One region of the Rhodoligotrophos defluvii genome, then DNA from elsewhere that is predicted to be linked to it. Evidence: riboswitches for the same ligand, from Rfam matches in the RefSeq annotation. Region 1 holds a riboswitch; the other holds the start of a gene.
What was found. A riboswitch is a leader RNA that binds a small molecule or an ion and turns the genes downstream of it on or off. The one in region 1 is predicted to bind thiamine pyrophosphate.
Positions count from the first base shown of each region.

Region 2: another riboswitch for thiamine pyrophosphate. It lies ahead of thiC (phosphomethylpyrimidine synthase ThiC); the one in region 1 lies ahead of thiO (glycine oxidase ThiO).

Region 1 is NZ_SZZM01000002.1:16,845-21,050, reverse strand. It holds gene E4P09_RS09225 (thiamine phosphate synthase) at 1-12, opposite strand, end outside; gene E4P09_RS09220 (thiazole synthase) at 16-810, opposite strand; gene thiS (sulfur carrier protein ThiS) at 812-1,009, opposite strand; gene thiO (glycine oxidase ThiO) at 978-2,003, opposite strand; TPP riboswitch at 2,068-2,201, opposite strand; gene E4P09_RS09205 (CsbD family protein) at 2,329-2,529, shown strand; gene E4P09_RS09200 (hypothetical protein) at 2,607-2,849, opposite strand; gene rimO (30S ribosomal protein S12 methylthiotransferase RimO) at 2,880-4,184, opposite strand.
Region 2 is NZ_SZZM01000001.1:699,056-703,261, reverse strand. It holds gene E4P09_RS03350 (adenylosuccinate synthase) at 47-1,339, shown strand; TPP riboswitch at 1,407-1,532, shown strand; gene thiC (phosphomethylpyrimidine synthase ThiC) at 1,589-3,445, shown strand; gene E4P09_RS03340 (YadA-like family protein) at 3,699-4,206, shown strand, end outside.

The DNA of each region.
Region 1 (4,206 bases):
GCGGTCGAGCACCGGTCAGCTCCGAAAGGCCATGCCGAGCACCGGGGTCGAGGCGGCGGCCATGTCGCGCGCTTCCATGGGGTCGGCAAGGAAGGCGCACCGGCCGGCGTCGATGGCCTGGGCGAAGGCACGCGCCATGGCGGCGGGATCACCGGCCTTGGCCACCGCCGTGTTCAGCAGAATGGCATCGAACCCGAGCTCCATGGCGTGCGCGGCATGGGAGGGGAGGCCGATTCCCGCATCGATCACCAGGGGCGTCTCGGGGAAATGGGCCCGGAGGCTGCGCAGGGCATAGACATTGTTGAGCCCGCGGCCCGACCCGATCGGCGCGCCCCAGGGCATGAGCACCTCGCAGCCGGCGTTCAATAACTTATCGGCGACGGCGAGATCCTCGATGGTGTAGGGGAACACCTTGAAGCCCTCGGCGCTCAAGATGCGCGCGGCTTCAACCAGGCCGAACACCTCGGGCTGCAGGGTGTCGTCATCACGGATCACCTCGAGCTTGATCCAGGGCGTGCCGAACACCTCGCGCGCCATCTGCGCGGTGGTGACCGCCTCCTTCACGGTGTGGCAGCCTGCCGTGTTCGGCAGCACCCGCACGCCGAGGTCCCTGATCAGCTGCCAGAAGGCGTGGCCTGCGCGCTCGGAACCGGACTCCCGACGCAGCGACACGGTGACCACCTCGCAGGCGGCGCTGCGTACCGCATCGGCCAGGACCGCAGGCGAGGGATATTGCGCCGTGCCCAGAAACAGGCGCGAGCCCAGCTCGGTGCCGTAGACTGTGAGCGGCCGGTCTCGAGCTTCCGTCACCTCAGCCCCCCTGCATCGGCGCCAGCACCTCGACGCTATCGCCGGGCGCAAGCGTCACGTTGTGGCGCGCGGTCGCTGGCACGAAAGCCTGGTTGACGGCCGTTGCGACCACGATATCTCCGTAGCCGAGTTCCAGGAGCAGCTCGGAAAGGGTGTTGCTGGCGACCTCATGCATATCGCCGTTGATCTTCAGTTTCATCCATGACCTCGGGGTAATAGGCATCGTCCAGAACGACCGCCGCTGCCATGCGCGAGAGCGACGGGCTGAGCAGGAAGCCGTGGCGGTAGAGGCCGTTCACAAAAACCGTTCTGCCGTTCCGCCTTATGCGCGGCAGGTTGTCGGGGAAGGCGGGGCGGGCATCGGTGCCGATCTCGATGATTTCCGCCTCGGCAAAGGCCGGGTGCAGGGCGTGCGCGCTGTTCAGCAGCTCGACCATGGAGCGGGCGGTGATGCGGCGGCGGTCGTCGCTCTCGATCATGGTGGCGCCGACCATGTAAATGCCATCGCCGCGCGGCACGACATAAAAGGGGATGCGCGGATGCAGCAGGCGGACCGGCCGCTCGAGCTCGACATCCGGGCAGCGCAGCAGCAGCATCTCGCCTTTTACGCCGCGCAGGTCTGGCAGCTGATCCCTGGCGGCGAGGCCGCGGCAGTCGACCGTCAGGTCGCCCTCGGTTCCGTGGACGAGGCCGTCGGTTCTAAGGACGATCTGCACGCCCATTTCGCGCAGCCGCGCGGCCAGCGCCTGCAAAGCGCGGCGAGGGTCGGTATGGCCTTCGCCGGGGAAGAACAGGCCGCGGTGGAAGCGATCGGCGAGCGCCGGCTCCAGCGCGGCAATTGCGCTGCTGTCGAGAACGTCGTAGGCGCGGGTGCGGCGGGCGAACCGGTCGAGCTCGGCCGCATCGCGCCGCTGGGCCAGCACCAGCGTGCCGTTCGCCACGGTGTCGGTGCAGATCTCCTGCCAGAAGGGAAGCGCTTCCTGGCCCAATGTTGCGACCAGCTCGTCGGTGCTCTCGCGCTCGCACCAGGGCGCGAGCATGCCGCCGGCATAGCGGGAGCAGGAGGCTGCGCCGAGCTCGGCAGCTTGCTCGAAGACCGTGACCTCGGCGCCACGCCGCGCCAAGGCCCATGCGGTCGTCAGGCCGGCTACTCCCGCACCAATGACAGCGATCCGCTTCATCTCAAACTCCACCCTCCGGACGCGCTGGCCCGGACCGGTTTGCCGGGAGGTCGATGGTGCCGGATGGGGGATGAAGATGTTGCGAACGATCCATCCCTTCGCCAGCGTGACCTGGATCAGGTTCGAAGGGTCGCCATGTCGCGCAAGCAGACTATGGTCCGATGCGCCCGTGGCCTCTCAGCCCCGTGCGGGGCTCCCCTTGGATACACCCAGTGATATGACAGACCGGGCTACTCCGTCAAATGGTGGCGCAAAAGGGGCTGCGCAAGGCGCTTCGGAAATTGGAACCCCCAAACGCCGACCGCATTACCCTCATATGCACCAACGGAGGCTGCACATGAACTGGGATCAGATTGCAGGTCAGTGGAAGCAGTTCCAGGGCGCCGCCCGGCAGCAATGGGGCAAGCTCACGGATGATGATCTGCAGGTTGCTGCTGGCGGCCGCGACAAGCTGGTCGGCCGTATTCAGGAGCGCTATGGAATGGCTCGGGAAGAGGCAGAGCGCGAAGTGGATCGCTGGAGCATGAACCTCCAGTAACCCTTTAAGCCGCTCGCCGAAGGGAGCGCCCGCAATCTTCTGGATTGCGGGCGTTCTCGTTTGGTGCTGGAAATGCCTTAGCGGATCTGCAGGGCCTGGAGGGTCGCCTTGCAGTAGGGGCTGATCTGCATGAAATGCGGCGACAGACATGTCCAGAGCTGATTGATGCTGGTCATATCCACCCTCGGGCAATATCTCTGCACGGCTTCGCCGCAGGCTGTCTTGATCTCGAACTGGTCATCCAGCATCATCTGGGCCGATGCGTGCGTGCCTGCGCCCGCAAGCGTCAGAACCGCCACAACAAGCAACATCTTCCTCATGGCACGCCATCCAAACTGACAAATCCCGGTTCACGCGTCTTCCGGTACCTCGGCGATGAGATCATACTCCTCGCTGTCGATGATCCGCGCGCGATAAATCTCGCCAGGCTTAAGATTTGGATGGTTCGGCAGGAAGACGTTGCCATCGATCTCCGGCGCGTCCCAGATGCTGCGCCCCACGGCTTCTTCCATCTCGTCATCCACCTCGTCGATGATGACATCCACCTCGCGTCCGACCTTCTTGGCCAGGACTTCACGGCTGACCTCGGCCTGCACTTCCATGAAGCGGGCCCAGCGCTCGGCCTTGACCTCTTCCGGCACCGGGTCGGCCAGGGCATTGGCGGCGGCGCCCTCGACCGCCTCGTATTTGAAGCAGCCGACGCGCTCGAGCCGGGCTTCCTTTAGCCAATCGAGCAGGAAGGCGAAGTCCGCCTCGGTCTCGCCGGGAAAGCCGACGATGAAGGTGGAACGGACGCACAGGTCGGGGCAGATGGCGCGCCATTGCGCGAGGCGCTCGAGCACCTTGGCCTGATTGGCCGGACGGCGCATGGCCTTCAGCACCTGAGGGCTTGCGTGCTGGAACGGAATGTCGAGATAGGGCAGGATCTTGCCTTCCGCCATGAGCGGGATCAGCCCGTCCACATGGGGGTAGGGGTAGACATAGTGCAGCCGCACCCAGGCGCCGAGCTCGCCCAGGGCTGCGGCCAGGGGCACGATGCGCGCCTCGATCTCGCGGCCGCGATACTTGCTCGGCGCATATTTGAGGTCGAGCCCGTAGGCGCTGGTGTCCTGCGAAATGACCAGCAGCTCCTTCACGCCGGCACGCACCAGGCGCTCCGCCTCGTGCATGACGTTGGCTGCGGGCCGCGAACGCAGGTCGCCGCGCAGGCCCGGGATGATGCAGAAGGTGCAGCGGTTGTTGCAGCCCTCCGAGATCTTCAGATAGGCGTAATGGCGCGGGGTCAGGCGCAGGCCCTCGGGCGGGACCAGATCGCGGAAGGGATCATGCACCGGGGGGACCGCTTGGTGCACGGCCGCCACCACCGCCTCGTACTGATGCGGGCCGGTGATGGCCAGCACGTCGGGGTGGACGGCGCGGATGCGTTCGGCCTCGACACCCATGCAGCCGGTGACGATGACCCGGCCGTTCTCGGCCATGGCCTCGCCAATCGCCGCCAAGGACTCCTCCTTGGCAGTGTCGAGAAAGCCGCATGTGTTGACGATGACGACGTCGGCGCCGTCGTAATCGGGCGAGATCGCGTAGCCGCCTGCGCGCAGCTGGGTGAGAATGCGCTCGCTGTCGACGAGGGCCTTGGGGCAGCCGAGGCTCACCATGCCCACGGTCGGAATGTGCGTA
Region 2 (4,206 bases), on a different contig from region 1:
GCGCTATAGACCCCCCGTTTGCTGGCTGAAACGAGGACGCACCGGTATGGCCAATGTGGTCGTGGTCGGCGCCCAATGGGGCGACGAGGGCAAAGGCAAGATCGTGGACTGGCTCTCCGAACGCGCCAATGTGGTGGTGCGCTTCCAGGGCGGCCATAATGCCGGCCATACCCTGGTTATCGACGGCAAGACCTACAAGCTGTCATTGCTGCCGTCGGGCATCGTGCGCCCTGGCAAGCTCTCGGTGGTCGGTAACGGCGTGGTGGTGGATCCGTGGGCCCTGTGCGACGAGATCGAGCGCCTGCGTGGCCAAGGGGTCGAGGTCTCGCGCGACAACCTGCGGATTGCGGAGAACGCGGTGCTGATCCTGCCGCTGCACCGGGAGCTCGACGCCATCCGCGAAGAGGCGGCGGGCGCGGGACAGATCGGCACGACGCGGCGCGGCATCGGGCCGGCCTATGAGGACAAGGTGGGGCGGCGCGCCATCCGGGTGATGGATCTGCAGGACGTGGATGCGCTCGGGGCCAAGATCGAGCGGTTGCTTGCCCATCACAATGCGCTCCGTCGCGGGCTTGGCGCGCCGGAAATCGATTCGGCCGCACTGCATGCGGAACTGTGCGCGGTGGCGCCGAAGGTGCTGCCGTTCATGGATGCGGTGTGGTTGCTGCTGGATGCGGAGCGCCGTTCCGGCCACCGCATCCTGTTCGAGGGCGCCCAGGGCGCGCTTCTGGACATCGACCACGGCACCTATCCGTTCGTCACCTCGTCCAATGTCGTGGCGGGGCAGGCCGCCACCGGCTCTGGGCTTGGGCCAGGCGCGATCGGCTATGTGCTCGGCATTGCCAAAGCTTATACGACGCGTGTTGGTGCCGGGCCGTTCCCGACCGAGCAGACCAATGCGATCGGCGAGCGGCTGGGCGAGCGCGGACGGGAGTTCGGCACGGTGACGGGGCGCAAGCGGCGCTGTGGCTGGTTCGATGCCGCGCTCGTGCGCCAGACGGTGAAGACCAGCGGCATCAATGGCATCGCGCTCACCAAGCTCGACGTGCTCGACGGGTTCGACACATTGCAGATCTGTATCGGCTATATGCTCGATGGCGAGCGGGTCGACCATCTGCCGGCGAGCCAAGCGGCGCAGATGCGCGTGCAGCCGGTCTACGAGACGGTGGAGGGGTGGTCGGAATCGACCCATGGCGCACGCAGCTGGGCCGATCTGCCGGCCCAGGCGGTGAAATATGTCCGCCACATCGAGGAGCTGATCGAGTGTCCGGTGGCGCTGCTCTCCACCAGCCCCGAACGCGACGATACCATTCTCATGCACGACCCGTTCGAGGATTGACCCCCCCAATTTGCAGATGGACGACGCGCGGCCCTTGCGCGCGGCGCCGATATCCCGCACAGTGAAGACGCGTTCCGAGGGGTGCGCCGCAAGGCGCTGAGATGCTCGGAGGGCCCCACAAGCCTTCCACAAAGCGAACCCTTCGAACCTGATCCGGGTCATGCCGGCGAAGGGACTGGAACCTGTTCTTGCTTTCCTCCAGCTCCGCCTCCGTTTCCCGGATCTCCTTCAAGCCTGAGGAGATCTGCCATGAACAAGCCTGCAAAGATTAAAGATTTCAGCATTCCGAAAGTGACCACCGGGCCGCTGCCGGCGAGCAGCAAAACTCACGTCTCGCCCGCGGCCGCGCCGGACCTGCGGGTCCCCTTCCGGGAGATCAGCCTGCATCCGAGCGCCGGCGAGCCGCCGCTGCGGGTCTATGATACCTCCGGCCCTTACACTGATGCGAGCGTGACCATCGACGTGCAGAAGGGGCTGGCGCGCACCCGCACGGCCTGGGTGCGCGAGCGCGGCGGCATCGAGGCCTATGACGGCCGGATGGTCAAGCCCGAAGACAACGGCAATGTGGGGGGCAAACACCTGGCCCAGGCCTTCCCGATCAGCCATCGGCCCCTGCGTGGTGATGGCTCGCGGCCGCTGACCCAGCTGCAATGTGCCCGCGCGGGAATCATCACCAAGGAGATGATCTATGTGGCCGCCCGCGAGAATCTCGGGCGCGAGCAGGCGTTGGCCGGTGCTGCGCAAAGTATCGCCGATGGCGAATCGTTCGGGGCGGCGATCCCCCAGTTCGTCACGCCGGAATTCGTGCGCGACGAGATCGCGCGCGGGCGCGCCATCATTCCGTCCAACATCAACCACCCCGAGCTCGAGCCGATGATCATCGGCCGCAATTTCCTGGTGAAGATCAACGCCAATATCGGCAATTCGGCGGTGACCTCCTCCGTGGAGGAGGAGGTGGAGAAGATGGTCTGGGCGATCCGCTGGGGGGCGGACACGGTGATGGACCTGTCCACCGGCCGCAATATCCACAACACGCGCGAGTGGATCATCCGCAACAGCCCGGTGCCGATCGGCACCGTGCCGATCTATCAGGCGCTGCAAAAGGTGGGCGGTGATCCGGTGAAGCTCGACTGGCCGGTCTATCGCGACACGCTGATCGAGCAATGCGAGCAGGGGGTGGACTATTTCACCATCCATGCGGGTGTGCGGCTGGGCTATATCCACCTAACCGCCAACCGGGTGACGGGCATTGTCAGCCGCGGCGGCTCGATCATGGCCAAGTGGTGCCTGGCGCATCACAAGGAGAGCTTCCTCTACGAGCATTTCGACGAGATCTGCGATCTCATGGCGAAATATGACGTGTCGTTCTCCCTGGGCGACGGGCTGCGTCCGGGCTCGATCGCGGACGCCAACGATGCGGCGCAGTTCGCCGAATTGGAGACGCTTGGGGAGCTTACGAAGATCGCTTGGGACAAGGGCTGTCAGGTGATGATCGAGGGCCCGGGCCATGTGCCCATGCACAAGATCAAGGTGAATATGGAGAAGCAGCTGCGCGAGTGCGGCGAGGCACCATTCTACACCCTGGGGCCGCTGACGACCGATATCGCGCCGGGCTATGACCACATCACCTCGGCCATCGGGGCGGCGATGATCGGCTGGTTCGGCACGGCCATGCTGTGCTACGTCACGCCGAAGGAACATCTCGGCCTGCCCAACCGGGACGACGTGAAGGAAGGGGTGATCACCTACAAGATCGCGGCCCATGCGGCCGACTTGGCGAAGGGCCACCCGGCAGCGCAGGCGTGGGACGATGCCATGTCGCGGGCGCGGTTCAGCTTCCGCTGGGAAGATCAGTTCAACCTGTCACTCGATCCGGAACGGGCCTTGGCCTTTCACGACGAGACCTTGCCCAAGGAAGCCCATAAAGTTGCACATTTCTGCTCGATGTGTGGCCCTAAGTTCTGCTCGATGAAAATCACCCAGGACGTGCGCGATTATGCAGCCAAGCTGAACGATCAGACCTTCGGCATGGCCGAAATGTCCCGGAAATTCATGGAGATGGGGGCCGAGGTCTATGTGCCGCGGCCGGATGAGCCCTCCGCCTGAGGGCTTGGGCGCAAACAAATATGCGAGGCGGCGCGGGTCTCTCGCGCCGCCTTTTCTTTTGGGCGATGGCTGCTGCTCTCCTTCTGATCGTGGCCGGTAGAATTCGGGCACAATTTTGCCTTTAATCATTCAATATATCGTCATGGTGGGCCGATACCGCAGCGCAAACCATTCAAAGAGATTGATGCTGTTGATTCGCAGTTTTTGATCAGTTCAGACGATATTACTCCTGATTCACTTTGGAGAATTGCTTATGTTGCTGCGGGATTCGGGGCGCACTGTACTGTCGCGCGCTCATAAATCAGAATTTTTACTTTCGGCCGGGGTTGCTGTGGCTGCTCTCGTGGCCACTGCTTCGGCGGCTTTTGCTCAGGAACCTCCTCGCGCGCCGGTGCCGTGGGAGCAGGGCGCCGTGATGCGCCAGGCCGCGGATCCGCAGGATAGAGCGGGCTTGTCTCACAGGCCAAGTGAGCAGGCGCCTCAGACGTTATCGCTCGCCGTGCCCGGCCCTGAAAATGTAGTGCTGAGCGGGGGCAAGGGTAATGCCATTTGCGATCTCGTGCCCCGCAAGAAATCAGGCGGGACAGCGCAAGATCCGGCAATGGTCTGCAAGGGCACCGACAGAGCGGGTGAAGGTCTGTACTTTGCCACAGTCGGTCAGCCCGGGGGCAGTGTCCTGCTAGGGGGGAAATACGGGTGGACGGATCCCGAGACAGGAAAGAGGAGAACCCTTGGGGAGGCGGCCACGTCCATCGGCGTCT